3 regions of the Mesorhizobium sp. M0626 genome follow, and region 1 is predicted to be linked to each of the others. Evidence: riboswitches for the same ligand, from Rfam matches in the RefSeq annotation. Region 1 holds a riboswitch; each other region holds the start of a gene.
The links. Region 1 has a riboswitch for cobalamin ahead of NKI37_RS11400 (aromatic ring-hydroxylating oxygenase subunit alpha). Riboswitches for the same ligand answer to the same signal wherever they lie in the genome.
Positions count from the first base shown of each region.

Region 1 (5,821 bases):
AGGGTTTGCAGCGTGATCAAAGGCATGTGTTGGTTGTTCAGCGTCCAGAATTGCGCCGGGTCGCCTGATGCATGTCGCTCGGGGTGGCCCCGGTTTTGAGACGACGACATGCATAAAATCAAAGATCTAAACCGCGTCGCCTGAGTCCGTTCAAACGCGACGCGCTTTAGGGAAACGATTATGCCTGTTTCACCGCCGGCCAGCCGAGAGGTTCCTCGACCTCATGGATCGGGTCGACAATGATGAGATCGGCAAGGTCGTCGTGGACATCGACCTTGAGCGGCTCATTGCTGGCAGCAAGCGCAGACGACAGCTCGCCCGAAAGCGGTTGTGCCGGTGTTTCGGCTGGCGCAAGCAACCCGAAATCGAGCAGTCGGGCAACGAAGCTTTCGAGGTCGGCCAGGCTTATTTTTGCGGCGCCCGCGGCAGCTCCGACCAGCGCTTCAGTGGCGACGCCGGACGACAAAGCCTGCCAGACCCGGCTGCCGGAATCGGAAAAGCCGAAATACTTACCGTTCGAAAGATCGAGAACGACGGCTTCGCCATCGAATGATTCGAAAACGATGTCCTTGCTTGCGACCGCATAGACCCGCTGTTGCATCGCTCTGTCCCCCGTTCCATGCGCCCATGAAGGGATGCGCCGGTTTCACGGTCTGCCAGCCCTTCCTAAGTGCGTCTAAATCACTCGGCCTATGCTTGGCAAGACAAAGACCCGCGAACACAACGCCTGCCTCGGCGACCGTTGCGGCGAAGTCGACCGGCTCAAGCCTCGATTTCGAGCGCCGACAATGGTTTCGAGCAGCAGGCAAGGATGAAACCGTCATCGATCTCGTGGTCGAGGATGCCGCCATTGTGGCTCATCTCGACTTCGCCGGAGACCTTCTTCACCTTGCAGGTGCCGCACAGGCCGAACTCGCAGGCGGCGGGAATCCGCACGCCCGAGCTGCGCGCGGTCTGCAGCACGGTCTGGCCGGCGACGCAGCCGGCATCGACCTCCGAAAGCGAGAAGCGGATCGGCGTCACGGCTTCGACAGGTGCAGCGATGCCGTCCTCGACCGGGGAGGCAAACGGCGCCGGAATTTCCTCCATCACAGGCGCGGCAAAGCTCTCCTGATGGTATTTCGTCATGTCGAAGCCGGCGGCATCCAGCATGCCGCGCACGGCGCGCATGAACGGATCGGGGCCGCAGCAGAAGATTTCGCGCTCGCGGAAATCCGGAGCCAGCAAGGGCAGCCGGATCGCATCGATGCGCCCCATATGGCCGTACCAGCCTTCGCGGCTGGAACGTTCCTCGATCATGAAGCCGAGCGACAGGCCGGGCATATGGCCGCCGAGCAGTTCGAGTTCCTTGCGGAAGATGATCTCTTCGGCACGCCGCGCGCAGTTGACGAAACCGACATCGGTCCATGGCGCGCAGTCGTTCAGCCAGCGCAGCATCGACATCATCGGTGTCACGCCGGAGCCAGCCGAAATGAACAGGTATTTGGCCGCCGGGTGGCTGTGCAACGAGAAGTCGCCCGCCGGTCCATAGGCCTTGACGTGCGAGCCGGGCACCAGTTGGTCGAACATCCAGCGTGTGCCGATGCTGCCCGGTTGCGCCTTCACTGTCACCGCGATCGAAAACGGCCGCGATGGTGACGACGACAGCGTATAGGTGCGCATCAGCGGCCCGTCCGGTGTCGGCAGTTCCAGCGTCAGGAACTGGCCCGGCTTGTAGCGGAACCAGGTCTGATTGTCGGAGCGGAAGGTGAAGGTCTTGACGTCGGGCGCCTCGTCGCTGACGCCGATCACTTCCAGCACCTGCAGCCTGTCGTTCCACGGCGCCATCTGGTCGAGATGGCGATAGAGCCCAAGATCCGTCATCGCATTCATCCTCCGGTCCTTCCTCGCCTGCTCCAGCTCACGCGACGCTGCGCAGCGCCGGCCGGCCGCCTTCGGCAAGGCGCGGGCCGATGAAGGCCGCGTACCATTCGACGAACTGGATCACGCCGCCCTCGTGCAGCTCCGAGTAGGGGCCGGGCTCATAGGCCGGAGACAGGATGCCGAAGGCGTTTTCCTCGACGATGCGGCGGTCCTGGTCGTTGGTCTCGGTCCAGACATGGGTGAGCTCCTCAAGGTTGTAGTCGACCCCCTCGACCGCATCCTTGTGCACCAGCCACTTGGTCGTCACCGCGGTTTCGGTGGCGCTGATCGGCAGCACCCGGAAGGTGACCGCATGGTCGATCAGGATGTGGTTCCAGGTCGTCGGATAGTGGTAGTGCATCAAGGTGCCGATGCGGTCGGCGGCAACAGTGTCGGACAGGTTCTTCGTCACCGCGCGCTTTCCCGACATCGTGTAGCTGACGGCATCGCGCAGCAGCGGCGCGCGGGTGGCGCGGTATTGCCCGGCCGGATCGATGCGGAACTTGCTCGGCAGGCCCGCCGCCTCGCATTTCGCCCAGTGCGCGAGCATCTCCGGGTCACTGTCGGCGCCCTGCACGCCGGTCACCGTCGGCGCTTCGGGGAATGTCTTGCACAGCTCCGGATGATTGCCGGCGCAGTGATAGCATTCGCGGTTGTTTTCCCAGACCAGCTTCCAGTTGCCCTTCTCGATGATGGTGCTCTCGAAGGCGACCTTGGCTTCATTCAGCCGGTGCGGCTTGAGGTAGGGCTCTATCATGGCGCGCATCGGCGCAAAGTCGGCAGGTTCTTTCGCCAGGCAGATGAAGATGTAGCCGCCGACGCTCTCGCAGGCGACGGGCTTCAGGCCGAACTGGCTCTTGTGGAAACCGTCGGCCATCTGGCGGGCAAACAGCAGCCGGCCGTCAAGCTCGTAGGTCCACTGGTGATAGGGGCAGACAAGCTTTGCCGCCATGCCCCTCTCAGTGTTGCAGACACGGCTGCCGCGATGGCGGCAGGAATTGTGAAAGGCGTTGATGTTGCCCTTCTGGTCGCGGACCAGCACCACCGGATAATCGCCGATCTGCACGGTGATATAGCTGCCGGGCTTCGGCAGTTCGCAATCATGGCCGATGAACAGCCAGTCGCGATACCAGATAAGCTCCATGTCGAGCTTGAAATAGTCCGGGTCTGTGTAGAAGGGCTGTTCCAGCGAAAAGCCTTGCTTGCGGCCGTTCAGGAGCCTCAGCATGTCGTTGCGCGTATCCATAGTTCTGTCCTCGTGGTTTAAGGACTGAACTTGGTGGTGATGGAGGAAGGATCGAACGCAGGCCGGCGCGGCGCCGGACATGCACTATCCACCTCTTGACCGCCCACCGCGATCAGTCGAGTCTAGGCATCTCGGGCTGGTTTCCGGGCTCTGGAGTTGTCCTTGCGGACCATCGCGACACCTTCCCAGGCTCTTGCCCAGTGGTCTCCCGTTGCGACTTCAACTCCACCACCGTTGCGGGGGCAGCGCCGGATTCTGACCGGCTTCCCAATTCTCCGCTGCGTCGTCACGAAGCGGCACCCGAGATGCGATCATCTAATCACGGCAGCGATCGCGACGTCGGCATGAAAGCGACATCATATCCATGCGGCGCGACACGCGCGGCATACGCCCCCCGCCGCCGGTCAAAGAGCTGAGACGTTTCTTGCGACGCCATCATCGCCGTTTCGAATCGCTGCGGATCCAGTTCGATCGGGGGCAAAAAGGGCTCAACGGTATCGAAAAGTTACTATTAGCAATCTGTAATCGAACCGAACGGTTCGTTTCTGTTGACAATGCGTGCAGGACGGTGTGAACGACGGCCCGGAAACCGACATCGGAGCGAACCACTCGGTTCGGCATAAGCGACTGAAAACAATGCGATAAATGACCATAGAGGAACTTCCTGGCACAATTTCAAGGTGCAGGACCGTGGTCCACACGGAACAACTTCGTGATTGGAAACCAGCCTATGGCTTTCCCACATCGGGGCTGTCCGAACGACGCGAATTCCTCCCAAGACACGCCGCTAGACGGACAGACAAACTGGAGTACTAAAAATGAAAAAGATCATCCTCACTGCCGCAGCCGTTTTGGCGATCACCGGCAGCGCCTTCGCCGGTAGCGACAATTACGGTTCCAATGGTGCGAACCAGCCAGCCGTCTCGGTCGACAGCTCGTATACGGCTTCCATTCAGAAGCCGGCGCACGCTGACAAGCAGCCTGTCGTTCAGGGCGCCGACCGCGACCTCTACGGCAATCGCTGATCCCGACCAAAGAAGGGCGGCTAACCCGTCGCTCTCGGGATCCCAAAAAATTCAGGAGTATTTGAAATGAAAAAGATCATCCTTGCTGCCGCCGCCGTTTTGGCCATCTCCGGCAGCGCTTTCGCCGGCAGCGACAACTACGGTTCGAACGGCGCCAACCAGCCTGCGATTACGTCGACCGATAGTGGCCATACGGCTTCGGTTGAGAAGTCGGCTCCAGCCGAGCAGGCGCCTGCCCACGGTGCCGACCGTAACCTTTTCGGCCGCTAAAAGCCGGTTTCCAGCACGTGGCGGGCTTATCCGCTGCAGCTGGCGGCATCAGAAAAATTCAGGAGACTAAAATGAAGAAGATCGTTCTCGCCGCCGCAGCCGTTCTGGCTGTTTCGAGCGCTGCCTTTGCCGGCAGCGACAATTATGGCTCCAATGGCGCCAACCAGCCGGCCGCTGCCGTCGACACCACCCGCACTTCGTCGACCGGCACCAACTCGGCGGTCTACAAGCTGCTGAACTCGTCGGACGACCAACAGAAGTTCGTTCCTCAGAGCAGCGACAGGGATCGGTTCGGCAACAACTAACAGCCGAAGCTTAAAAAAGAGCGGCGGGCCTAGCCCGCCGCTCTTTTTTCATGCCTGTACGACGCAGCTATCTCAAGCCGCCTTCACTTCCACCGGCTTGAGCGAGAAGGAGTGCCCATCGGCGTCGAAGATGTGCAGGTCCCCGGCATCCGCGGTCAGCCGCAGCTTTGCCCCGCGCTTGACCTCGACATTGCCGGGCAGCTTGGTCACCAATGGCAGGTCGGCGCGGCCGATATCGATATAGACCAGCTGCACCTCGCCGAGCTGCTCCACATAGTCCACCACGCCCTCGAAAAGATATTCCGTGCCGGTGGCGACCGACAGATCCTCCGGCCGCACGCCGAAGCTGACCGCCGCACCCTTGGCTGACGCCAGCGTTGCAATCGGCACAGTGGCCTTGCGGCCGCCGACATGGCTGACGATTGTCGGGTTGCCCGTCTTGTCGATCGTCGCCGGCAGGATGTTCATGGCCGGCGAGCCGATGAACTGGGCGACGAACAGATTGCCGGGCTTCTTGTAGAGGTCCATCGGCGTGCCGACCTGCTCGATATGGCCGTCCTTCAGCACCACGATGCGGTCGGCCAGCGTCATCGCTTCGACCTGATCGTGGGTGACGTAGATCATGGTCGTGGCAGGCATCGATTCCTTGAGCTTGGCGATCTCGATGCGGGTGGCGACGCGCAGTGCGGCGTCGAGGTTCGACAGCGGCTCATCGAACAGGAACACTTTCGGGTTGCGCACGATGGCGCGGCCAATGGCGACACGCTGGCGCTGGCCGCCCGACATCGCCTTGGGCAGACGGTCGAGATATTTGGTCAGTTGCAGGATTTCGGCGGCCTGCCGCACCCTTTTGTCGATCTCGGCCTTGCTTTCCTTGCCGATCTTCATCGAGAAGGCCATGTTGTCGTAGACGGTCATGTGCGGATAGAGCGCATAGGACTGGAACACCATGGCGATGCCGCGCTTGGAAGGCGGCACGTCGTTCACCACCTCGCCGGCGATCTTCAGCTCGCCGGAGGTGATCTCCTCAAGCCCGGCGATGGACCGCAGCAAGGTCGACTTGCCGCAACCCG
Region 1 covers NZ_JAMYQD010000008.1:11,401-17,221, reverse strand. The annotation lists gene NKI37_RS11415 (serine kinase) at 1-26, opposite strand, end outside; gene NKI37_RS11410 (PqqD family protein) at 179-601, opposite strand; gene NKI37_RS11405 (FAD-binding oxidoreductase) at 763-1,863, opposite strand; gene NKI37_RS11400 (aromatic ring-hydroxylating oxygenase subunit alpha) at 1,901-3,148, opposite strand; cobalamin riboswitch at 3,266-3,467, opposite strand; gene NKI37_RS11395 (DUF680 domain-containing protein) at 3,967-4,173, shown strand; gene NKI37_RS11390 (DUF680 domain-containing protein) at 4,240-4,443, shown strand; gene NKI37_RS11385 (DUF680 domain-containing protein) at 4,515-4,748, shown strand; gene NKI37_RS11380 (ABC transporter ATP-binding protein) at 4,821-5,821, opposite strand, start outside.

Region 2 (5,821 bases), on a different contig from region 1:
GGGCAGGGCGGACCTCCTCCCATTTGCGTGTTTTGAGGCCACAGTCCGGGTTTATCCACAGTTGGCCGTCGGACAGTCGCTCGCGGGCAAGCATGACTAAGTCCGAAATCTCGCCGACTTCCGGGACGCGTGGTGAGTGAATATCATAGACGCCAGGACCGATTTCGTTCGGATATTTGGAGCTCGTGAAGGCGTCCAACAGTTCCATCTTCGAGCGCGACGTCTCAATCGAAATGACATCCGCATCCATTCCAGCGATCGCGTGAATGATCTCGTTGAACTCCGAATAGCACATGTGGGTATGAATTTGAGTCGCGTCCTTTACACCCGTTGAAGCGATCCGGAAACATTCGACAGCCCAGTCGAGATAGACTTTCCAGTCAGATTGGCGCAGTGGCAATCCTTCGCGAAACGCGGCCTCATCGATCTGGACCATCCTTGCGCCGGATCTTTCGAGATCCGTCACTTCGTCGCGGATGGCGAGCGCGATCTGGCGGCAGGCTTCGGAGCGGGGTACGTCGTCGCGAACAAAAGACCAGTTGAGAATGGTGACTGGGCCTGTGAGCATTCCCTTCACGGGCTTTTCCGTAAGCGACTGGGCGAATTGCCACCAGCGCACTGTCATCGGATTGCGCCTCGATACGTCGCCGAAAATGATGGGGGGACGCACGTAGCGCGACCCATAGCTTTGTACCCAGGCATGTTGGGTGAGCGCGAAGCCGGACAACTGCTCGCCGAAATGCTGTACCATGTCGTTTCGCTCGAACTCACCATGCACCAGCACGTCCAGCCCGATCTCTTCCTGCCAGCGAATTGCAGCCTCGATCTCCTTCTTCAGGAACGTCTCATAGTCGACATAGCTCAGCTGGCCCTTCGCATGAGCGGCCCGCGCCTTGCGTACCTGCGGCGTCTGCGGGAAGGACCCGATGGTCGTCGTCGGGAACGGCGGCAGCCCGAGTGAGCCGGCCTGGACTCTGGAGCGCTCGCCAAAAGCGCTCTCTCGTCGCTTCGCGCTGTCCTCAATGCTAGCGATCCGCCCCTGAACAAGCGGGTCATGGATCCTCGTGGATGTCACGCGCGTGGCGGCAGCCTCGGCAGACGCTTTCAACGCGCCTGCCACCGCATCCCTGCCTTGGGACAGGGCCCGGGCCAGCAAGACCAGCTCGTCGGTCTTCTGGGCCGCGAAGGCGAGCCACGACCTGATGTCCGCGTCGAGTTCCGTCTCCATGCGCAGATCAATCGGCACATGCAGCATCGAGCAAGAAGGCGCGATCTCGACGCGGTCCAAGGGCCAGCCGGCGACGATCGGTTTGATGCGGTCGAGAATGGCGGGCAGGTTCGCACGCCAGACGTTGCGGCCATCGATCAAGCCAAGCGAGAGCACCAGATCCTTCGGAGCGAGCCGAGCCACCGTTTCCAGCTGCTCGGGAGCGCGCACGAGATCAATATGCAGGCCGGCCAGGGGCAGAGAAATCGCGGTTTCGAGATTGTCTCCCAGCGACCCGAAATACGTAGCCAGCATGATCTTCAGCTCGGGCGCGGCTTTCGACAGCTGGCCATAGGCGAATTCGAACGCAGCTCGTTCGTTCGGGTTCAGATCGAGGACAAGCGCTGGCTCATCGATCTGCACCCAGTCGGCTCCCGACAGCTTCAACCTCTCCAGAAGCTGCTCGTAAACCGGCAGCAGCCGCGGTAGGAGCGCGATGGGACCGAACCCCTCGGCAGGCGATTTCGCCAGCTTGAGGAAGGTGATGGGTCCAAGGATGACTGGGCGTGTGTGAATGCCGAGAGCTTTAGCCTCGAGGAAGTAATCGACCGGCTTCGATGACGAGAGGGCGAACGTCTGATCATCATCGAGTTCCGGCACAATGTAGTGGTAGTTGGTGTCAAACCACTTGGTCATTTCCATCGCGGTTACACCAGGTCCATGAGCCTCCTCCTGGTAACCAGCGTGTCCACAATCCTCCGTCTGACCCTGGTTGCCGCGCGCCATTGCGAAGTAGATGTCAAGTGGGACCTCGCCGCTATTCCAGCCGTAACGGGATGGAACGGCCCCGACCATGGCTGCGGTGTCGAGCACATGGTCGTAAAGCGAGAAGTCGTTCGACGGGATTTTCGACACGCCGCGATCGCGCTGCTCTTCCCAGCTAGCGGCACGGAGCGCCTTCGACGTCGTGAGAAGGTCGCCAGCGGACGATGTTCCGGACCAGTAGCTTTCAAGCGCGAATTTCAGTTCTCGCCGACGACCGAAGCGCGGCACGCCGAGCGTTGCTACAGGAATTTGCTGAGAGACAGTCATGTCATACCCCGATGATTGGGGCGTCGGTGACAAGGAAGGCGCTAGCAGGCCGGCATCAACGCCGGGTTGCAGCGGCCACCGAGACACCCCGCCCGTGGACGTAATTCGCGTGGCAGGTCTCCTGGCTCGCGGGGTCATAGCCTCTACCCGTCTTCCTGAGGGTATTCGCCTCAGTGACGTGTGTTGGCTCGCCGCTAACAGTTGCGGGGGCAGCGCCGGCATCGCGCCGGCTTCCCTCTTAGCTCCGCTGCGGCAGCGCCGCACGCGAGAACCACGACACGCAGACAATCACAGCAGTTCGCTCTTTTGTCAATGACGCATAACGAAATGTTTATGTCGTTATGTGATCGCGCTTTTACGCCTTTGTCTAGCATTGTGAAATATTCAGTCTGCTGCCCGCATTCGGCATCGTGGGACGTGATCGCAAGTCAGTCCGACGGACGCCGCGAGTTCTCCGTTACCTCAGGAACCTTACTGGCCTTACCCAAGCTGAGCTTCTGGAAAATGCTGGTGACGATCTGGATGACGGTGAATGCCGTCATGGCAAGCACGCCTTGCACCGCTCCTCCAGCGAGCTTCACGGCAGCAGCATGGGTCAGTTCTCCGAAGCGAATGGCTGTCGCTATCAGCGAGCTTTGACACAGTTCCGCCACTGCGGTCATCGCGTCAGTAGGGCGGCTGGTTAGTTGCCGGCGCATCTACAGCAACCCAGCCCCTTCCGCCTCGCGGCGCAAATTCTGCCTTGGCCTTGGGCCGATCTGCTGGATCACCAGGCCGGCCGCCAGCGAGCCAAGGTCGCCGCAGGTCTTGAGGTTGCGGCCCTGCGTGTAGCCATGCAGGAAACCGGCGGCGTAGAGGTCGCCGGCGCCGGTGGTGTCGACCAACTCCTTGATGGCGGTCGCCTCGATGACCACGGTCTCGTCGCCGCGCACGATCACCGAGCCTTTTTCGGAACGGGTGACGGCGGCAATCTTGCAGTCCTTGCGGATCTGAGCCAGCGCCTCGTCGAAGGATTTTGTCTGGTAGAGCGACTTGATCTCGTGGCTGTTGGCAAAGACGATGTCGACAGTGCCCGAGCGCATCAGCTCGAGGAACTCGTCCCGGTAGCGGTCGACGCAGAACGAATCCGACAACGTCATCGACACTTCGCGTCCGGCCTCGTGTGCGAGCTTCGCCGTCTGCCGGATCGCCTCCTTGGCGCGCGGCGGATCCCACAAATAGCCCTCGAAATAGGTAACCTTGGCGCCGGATGCCTTGTCGGCCTCGACATCCTCAGGGCCAAGCTCGACGCAGGCGCCGAGATAGGTGTTCATCGAGCGCTCGCCGTCGGGCGTGACGAAGATCATAGAGCGCGCCGTCGGCGGCTCGCCCTTGAGCGGCCTGGTGTCGAAGGCGACACCCTGTGCATGGATATCGTGCGCATAGATTTCGCCCAGCGCATCGTTGGAGACCTTGCCGAAGAAGGCGGCGCGGCCGCCGAAACTGGCGACGCCCGCCGCCGTGTTGCCGGCGCTGCCGCCAGAGGCCTCGATCGCCGGGCCCATGCGGCTGTAGAGCAGCTCGGCGCGCCTGGTGTCGATGAGGTTCATCGCACCCTTGATGATGCCGTTGGTCTCGAGAAAAGCGTCGTCGCACTGGGCGATGATGTCGACAATGGCATTGCCGATGCAAAGCACGTCATAATCCGGCATCAATGTCTCCGCCAAAAAACCCGGGCCGGCTTCTTGCCACGCCTGCCAGGCGCGGCTCTGCCCGGTGGAAATGGGCTTTCCGCTTGCCAATCCGTTCGCCGGCGGCTCTCACGGGGCGGCGAGTCCTGCCTCGCGACGCAATTCGTCCGCCCTGTCTGTCTTCTCCCAGGTGAAATCAGGCTCTTCACGGCCGAAATGGCCATAGGTCGCTGTATTGCGGTATATAGGGCGTAAGAGATCAAGCATCTTGATAATGCCTTTCGGTCTGAGATCGAACAACTCAAGAATGAGGCGCTCGATCCTGCTTTCCTCAACCCTGGCTGTCCCGAACGTGTTGACCATGACGGAAACCGGACTGGCCACGCCGATTGCGTAAGCAAGCTGCACCTCGCACACGTCCGCAAGTCCGCTAGCGACGATGTTCTTTGCGACATAGCGGGCTGCATAGGCAGCCGAGCGGTCAACCTTGGACGGGTCCTTGCCCGAGAAGGCGCCGCCGCCATGACGACCCATCCCGCCATAGGAATCGACGATGATCTTGCGTCCAGTGAGACCGCAGTCGCCGCGCGGCCCGCCGACTACGAACCGCCCCGTCGGGTTGACCAGAATTCTGATGCCTTCCGTCTCCAGGTGGGTCGGCAGGACAGGCTTTATGATTTCCTCAATGACGCCCTCGCGGACAGTCTCTTGCGAGACCTGCTCGTCATGTTGCGTCGACACGACGATGGTATCCAGGGCGACCGGGCGCAACCCCTCATAGCGCACTGAGACTTGGGATTTCATGTCAGGACGCAACCAGCCAAGCTGTTGTGCCTTCCGGACATACGCCTGCCGTTTCGTCAAGCGATGAGCGAGCTGGATCGGCAAAGGCATCAGGGTATCGGTTTCGCGGCATGCGTAGCCGAACATGAGGCCCTGATCTCCCGCTCCCTGCTGGAGGTCTTGCCCTCTTCCCTCGTCAACGCCTTGGCTGATGTCGGGCGACTGCTCGGTGAGGGCATGAACGACGGAGCAACGCCGGCCGTCAAAGCCGACGGCCTCGTCGTCGTACCCAATGTCGAGAATCGTATCGCGCGCAACTTGGCTGTAATCCACCTGGGCATCGCTGGTGATCTCGCCAGCCAGAACGACTATCCCTGATTTTACCAACGCTTCACAGGCGACGCGCGCCTTGGGATCTGTGCGGAGGATGGCATCGAGGATGGCATCCGAGATGTTGTCGGCCAACTTATCCGGGTGCCCCGCGCCAACCGATTCGGAAGAGAACACGAACTGCCTAGCCATGAATACCTCGCTTGGGATGTTGGATGTGGTATGGGCATTTTGCTTGGCCCACCTTACTTGTCGCAGATGCCCGGGACCTCGAACGCAGCGCACAAGTCGGCAACGTCTCTTCGCACGCAGGCATGGAGATCTTCGTCGTCTGGCCGCTGGAGGACGGAGTCAATGAAGCCAGCAATTTGCACCATTTCCACATCGCGCATGCCCATTGACGTCACTGCTGGCGCCCCCAGGCGAATTCCGCTTGTGACCGCCGGATGCCGCGGGTCGCCAGGCACCATATTAAAGTTTGTGATGATTCCTGCCTTTGCTAGTCGCTCGGCATAGGCCTTGCCCGATAGTGGCCGATCGCGAAGATCAAGGATCAGCATGTGATTGTCCGTCCCCCCGGTAACCAGGTCATAACCTCGCTCAAGCAGTGCATGTGCCAGAGCCTTGGCATTCTTGACCGTCTGTTGGCCGTAGCTTCGGAAGGACGGGTTCGCGGCTTCGTGCAAGGCAACCGCTAGCGCAGCGATGGCATTCATGTGGGGCCCGCCTTGCAGGTGAG
Region 2 covers NZ_JAMYQD010000036.1:12,025-17,845, reverse strand. The annotation lists gene metE (5-methyltetrahydropteroyltriglutamate--homocysteine S-methyltransferase) at 1-2,299, opposite strand, end outside; cobalamin riboswitch at 2,394-2,590, opposite strand; gene NKI37_RS30635 (hypothetical protein) at 2,728-2,997, opposite strand; gene NKI37_RS30630 (adenosine kinase) at 2,998-3,990, opposite strand; gene metK (methionine adenosyltransferase) at 4,099-5,274, opposite strand; gene glyA (serine hydroxymethyltransferase) at 5,328-5,821, opposite strand, start outside.
Region 2: linked by a shared signal. The riboswitch ahead of metE (5-methyltetrahydropteroyltriglutamate--homocysteine S-methyltransferase) and the one ahead of NKI37_RS11400 (aromatic ring-hydroxylating oxygenase subunit alpha) in region 1 are both predicted to bind cobalamin.

Region 3 (5,821 bases), on a different contig from region 1:
GGTGGCGGCGCGGAAGGGGAAGCCGCTCTTACCCTCCCCCTTGTGGGGAGGGTGGCCCGCAGCGCCGGGTGGGGGTGGTGCACCGCTACCCCCACCCCGTTTCGCGCTATCCGCTTCGCGAATGTCGCGAACCGACCCTCCCCACAAGGGGGAGGGTGAAGGAGCGCCCCATGCCGCCTCGACTGCAGCCAGTGCCTCAGCCGGCAAATCCTTTGAGAAGTCCAGATACTCATCCAGCCCCAGCCCACCATCGCTCCGCCCCAACGCATCCAGCAGCGCACGCGGCGTTTCTGGAATCCCGTCAACGCGATAGCCCTGCTCCCTCAGGTCATGCAGCATGGCCAGCACGCTGGACGGCACATCCAGGCCCACTGCATAGCCAGTGCGGCCGGGCGCGCTCGGATAGTCCGGAATGAGGATCGCCAACTTACGCGTCGCGCGGGGCGTCTGCTGCAACCGTGTGAACGCCGCTAGCCTGTCCGCCACTTGCGCCACGCGATCCGGTTCCGGGCGGTTGGCGAAAGCGCGGTGGCCGAGCGCCGGGTCGGTCTCGCTCTCGCCCTTGAAGGAAATCGCGCCGGCAAGGATACGGCCGTCGAGTTCGGGCAGCACGACATGCATGGCGAGGTCGGCGGGCGCCAGGCCGCGCTGGTTGTTGTCCCAGACGTCGCGGCGGGTGGTGGCGACGATGACCTGGAAGACCGGCACGCCGGCGCGGTCGAACAGGGTTTGGACGCCGGGTTCGGCGCCGGAGGCGAAGGCGGTTGCGGTGATGATGGCGGCGGGGTTGAGCGAGGCCAGTGCGGTTTCGACGAAGGCCAGGGAGGTCGGGTCTTTGAGGCTGGAGACGAAGATCGGGACCGGTCTCATGCCGCGCTGGCGGAGTGCATCAAAGAGGGCATCGATTGGCGCGACATCGGCGGCCAGCAGCATCGAGCGGTAGAAGAGGATGGGGATGATGGGAGAGTTGATGTTGTCTGCGCCGAGTTCCCGCCCACCCCCCTCTGTCCTGCCGGACATCTCCCCCGCAAGGGGGGAGATTGTGCTCTCATCGACGCTTTCGCCAATCGGGGATGTTGCAGAGGAATCTATTATCGGCTGGGCAGAAAAAGTGCCGAGGTCCGCGCCGGCTGATCTCCCCCCTTGCGGGGGAGATGTCCGGCAGGACAGAGGGGGGTGTGAAGGAACGCCGACATGGGCAAAATCCAACTTGCCTACGACGCCGCGGCCAGGCTCGTAGTAACCAGCTTTCGGCACGCTGACCGGCTCAGCCGCCGCCGCATCCTGCCCAGCCAACCCCGCCAGCCGCTGCATCAGTGCTGCCATATTCTCCGGTCCGCCCTCGCGGAAATAACCAAGCAGGACGTCCAGATCCTCGCGCGGCAGCGTCGAGGCTTCGATCAGCCTGAGATCCTCGTCGTGGCTCTCGCCCGGCAGCAGCGCCAGCTTGATGCCGTTCGCACGGGCAGTCGCGGCAAGCTGGTCGCAGCCATAGCGCCACCAGTCGTAGCCGCCGAGGATGCGCACCAAAATCACCTTGGCGTGGCGGGCGACGCTGTCGATCCAGAGGTCCACGGACATGGGATGGCGCAGGTCGCGCAGCGCCGCCAGCCGCATCGACGGCAGGCGGGCGGCATCGGCCTTCCACGCCGCCGCGAGACCGGCGAGGTCGCTGTCGGTGAAGGACAGCGCCACGATATCCGCCGGCGTCTGCCCGAGATCGACGGGCTCGGCGAGATCGTCGAGCGAGGCGGATGTGGTGGTGAGTATATGCATTTCGGCTCGTGGTTTGGATCAACCGGCGAGTATACGCTCGATCGCCGGGCGGTTCAGTCCTTTCAGGCCAATGACGACAAGACGCGAGCGGCGGTCGTCCTCAGCCGCCCAGGCGCGGTCATAGTAATGATTGACGCGCGGGCCGACGGCCTGCAGCAAAAGCCGCATCGGCTTGCCGCCGACATCGACGAAGCCTTTTACACGCAACACGTTTTCCTGTTCGGCGGCGGTGGCGACGCGCTTGGCCAGGTCGTCGGGATTGGCGATCGAGGGGATGTCGACGATGAAGGTGTCGAAATCGTCATGCTCATGATCGAAAGCGCCGTCGTGATGCGACTTGCGGTTCTCGATGTCGTCTTCGACGGCGAGACCGAGGCCAAGCAGCACCGACGGGTCGACCTTGCCATGCGCAGTCGGCACGATTTTTACCGCGCGGGCGGAATGTTCATTGATGATGGCGTTGGCGCGGGCCGAACCGGGGGCGTCCATCAGATCGCTCTTCGACAGGATGATCAAATCGGCGCAGGCGATCTGGTCCTCGAACACTTCTTCGACAGGATCGTCATGGTCGAGCGTCTCGTCCTGAGCGCGCTGTGCCTGCAAAGCGTCCATGTCGTTGGCGACGCGGCCTTCGGCCAGCGCCGGGCCGTCTACCACGGCGATGACACCGTCGACGGTTACCCGGCTCTTCACGCTCGGCCACTGGAACGCCTGGACCAGCGGCTTGGGCAGAGCCAGGCCCGAGGTCTCGATCAGGATGTGGTCAACCTTCGGTGTCAGCGCGAGGATCTTGTCGAGGGCGGGCACGAAATCGTCGGCGACTGTACAGCAGATGCAGCCATTGGCCAGTTCGACGATGTTTTCCTCGGGGCAGGTGTCGATGCCGCAGCCTTTCAGGATTTCCCCGTCGATGCCGATGTCGCCGAACTCGTTGACGATGATGGCGATGCGCTTGCCGCCGGCATTTTCCAGGAGATGGCGGACCAGCGTCGTCTTGCCGGCGCCGAGGAAGCCTGTAACGACAGTGCAGGGAACACGGGAGAGGTTGGCGGCCGGGTTTGAAGCGTTCATCGTCAGTCCTTCAGCATGTCGAGGGGTGGGATGCGGGCAACGAGGCCGCGCTTGAGGCTATCGGGCCGGCCGCGCCACGGGATGAGGCCGTCGGCCGAAGTCGCGAAGAGCTTTGCGCCGGTAACGAGGTCGGCGCCGCTGGTTGCGGTCAGATCGCCGAAGACATAGCTCCAGCAGCCATCGCGCAGGATCGCGGCGCTGAGGCGGCGCTTGCAATTGCCGAGACATTCGGCGGTGCGGACCCGGATATCGCCGGCAGCGGCGCGGCCTGTGTCCTCAGCCAGCAATTCGCCGGCGCGCGGATGGGCGTCGGAACCGGTCTCATCGCGGCAGGAGGCGCAGACGATGACGGTCACGCCGGTCAGGGCGTCGTTGTCGCCGGACGCAATGTCCGTTGTGCCAGCCGAAAAACTGCTGTTCTGGTCCAAAAACCGTGCTCCTTGCCCGGAAACCCGCCAGGCGATCGGATACTTTGTCTCAGACGGCAGGTCTCCTGGCTCGCGGGTCATCGCCTTGGTTAGCCGCCTTCCCGGTGTTACCCAGTGGCTTTCGGCCTTGGCTCTTCGCTTACAGTTGCGGGGACAGCCGCGGATTTGGGATTTTTTCGTCCCGCACCGCATTCCCTCTTGGCCCTTGCCGTTGCGGGCAGGGGACCGTCTGGAGCGGATTTAGGCTTTTGCAGGCAGCGGTGTCAACGCACGGCTACGACATGGCGATGTCGGCAGGGGCTGTCATGTCCCGGCTTCCGGCAGTGCCAGGATGACCTGTCGGATAGCTTGATAGCCATCGCTATAGTCCCAGTCATGACCGACAGCCAGATTCTGTCCCTCATGCCAAACCGCGTTGTCCAGAAGGACTTCGGCACTAATCAGCGTGCCCTTCAAGCCTGCCAGAAAGGTCCGGACAAAATGGCTTCCGGGGGGTACCGAAGCTGTGAACAGCTTTTCCAGCTTGGCATAGAATGCTGGATAGCCTGGTGTCAGCGAGCATAGCTCGGTTGTGGCCTGGGAAATGACCGGGCCGCTATAGATTTTCCAGCGGGCATCTTTTCGCCAGATCTTCCAACTGGCGCTGCTTCGCTGCCAAAGCTCTATTTCGGCCTGCATGTTCTCGCAGACGTGATCGGCCAGTCCCTCAATGGCCACATGGAAAACACCACGGAGAAACTTTTCAAACGCCTGGTTCAGTTCCTGTTCGCGCGTGTCGCCGAAGCCAGCAAAGGATTCAATGACCGGCTGAACATCAAGCAGCGGAGAAAAAATGTAGATTTCCAGGACCAGCCGGTCAGAACTCGTCTCGAACACCTCAGCCTCAAACCGAAGCTGCTTCGATTGGAGCATGACGTCCCTATCTCTGCGGACTGCATCTATTCCATGCGCAATGAGGGCGCCATGGATCATGTCGAGCACTTTGTCCGATGCCATTGCACAACCTACGAGGCTTATTGAGGCGTCTATGACAGACGCTGCAAGGGTTGGCCATCTCTCTCGCTAGCCAATGCCGGCCCCAGATTGCCGGCCGGCGTCACTTCGATGCGCTCAAGGCCAAGCCAGCCCTGCATCTCCTTTAGTTCCTCGAAAAGCTGTGCGGTGGTCTCAGGCGGTGCGCCTGCTTCGGCATAGGCGGCGTGGACGCGTAAGACACTCGCAGGCCGGTCGGCCTTGAGGTCGACGCGGGCGACGATCTTGTCGCCGAGCAAGAAAGGCAGCACGTAATAGCCATATTGCCGCTTGTCGGCCGGGGTGTAGATCTCGATGCGGTAGCGGAAATCGAAGAGACGCTCGGTGCGCGCGCGCTCGAAGACCACCGGATCGAAGGGGGCCAGCAAGGCGCGGGCCTCGATCTTTCGCGGCAGGCGGGCGTCCCTATAGAGGTAAGCCGGCTTGTCCCAACCTTCGACGTTTACCGGCAGCAACTCGCCCATCTCGACCAGTTCCTCCAACCGGCCCTTCATGTCGGCCGGCGACAAGCGGAAATAATCGCGCAGGTCACCCGACGTCGCGATGCCGTGGGCGCGGGCGGAAATGCGCAGCAATTCGCGGTGCGCGTCCTCGGCCGCCGGCACCGGCAGGTCGAGGATCGCCTGCGGCAGCACGCGCTCGGGCAGGTCATAGAAGCGTTCGAAGCCACGGCGGTGCGCCGTGGTGATGCGTCCGGCCCAGAACAGCCATTCGAAGGCGTGCTTGGCGTGGCTCCAGCCCCACCAGCCGCCCGAACCTTTCTGGCCTTCCAGGGCCGAAGCGGCGATCGGGCCACGCTCGGCGACCGCACGGTAGATCTCTTCGATATAGGCGGCGTGCTCGCGGCCCCATTTGGCGAGACCCAGATACATTTCATCGCCCTGCTCGGCGCGCTGCATGCGCCAGCGCATCAGCGGGTATGTCTCGACCGGCAGGAAGGAGGCCTCATGCGCCCAGTACTCGAACACGGTGCGCTTGCGGGTGATTGCGGCATTGTCGAGCAGGGCGAGCGGGTAGGGGCCAAGCCGCGAATAGAGCGGCATATAGTGGGCGCGCACCACGGCGCTGACGGAATCGATCTGCAGAAGGCCGGTGCGCGAGAGCACGCGGGCGAGGTGACGGCGGTCCGGTGTGCCGCCCGGTCGCGGGTCGGTAAAACCCTGCGCGGCGAGCGCGATGCGCCGGGCCGTCGCGAGTGAGATTTTGTCCTTCATCAAGATGCCTTTGCCCTGATCCGTTCCCGTATTTTTAGCCGATGATTCCGGCGATGCTAGCAGGCTTGTGGCGGGAGACATGTCAGGAGACAAAAGTGGAGTAAAAAACGAAGGAAATCAAACAGGAGGAGATCGGACCAGTTTTTCCCGAACTGCCGTCCAGCACCCTCTTTTGAACAAGGTTTGACTTGCTTCGCTCAAAGCCCTGCGCTAACCCTCGCCGCGTTGCAGCAAAGGCACCTAAAACGGTTCAGCGGTTAAACTGTCACGCTTCCGCATTAGGGTTGGTTGCTGTAATCA
Region 3 covers NZ_JAMYQD010000002.1:133,940-139,760, reverse strand. The annotation lists gene cobN (cobaltochelatase subunit CobN) at 1-1,776, opposite strand, end outside; gene cobW (cobalamin biosynthesis protein CobW) at 1,795-2,847, opposite strand; gene NKI37_RS02715 (DUF1636 family protein) at 2,850-3,275, opposite strand; cobalamin riboswitch at 3,314-3,520, opposite strand; gene NKI37_RS02710 (DUF6348 family protein) at 3,579-4,271, opposite strand; gene NKI37_RS02705 (winged helix-turn-helix domain-containing protein) at 4,301-5,521, opposite strand.
Region 3: linked by a shared signal. The riboswitch ahead of NKI37_RS02715 (DUF1636 family protein) and the one ahead of NKI37_RS11400 (aromatic ring-hydroxylating oxygenase subunit alpha) in region 1 are both predicted to bind cobalamin.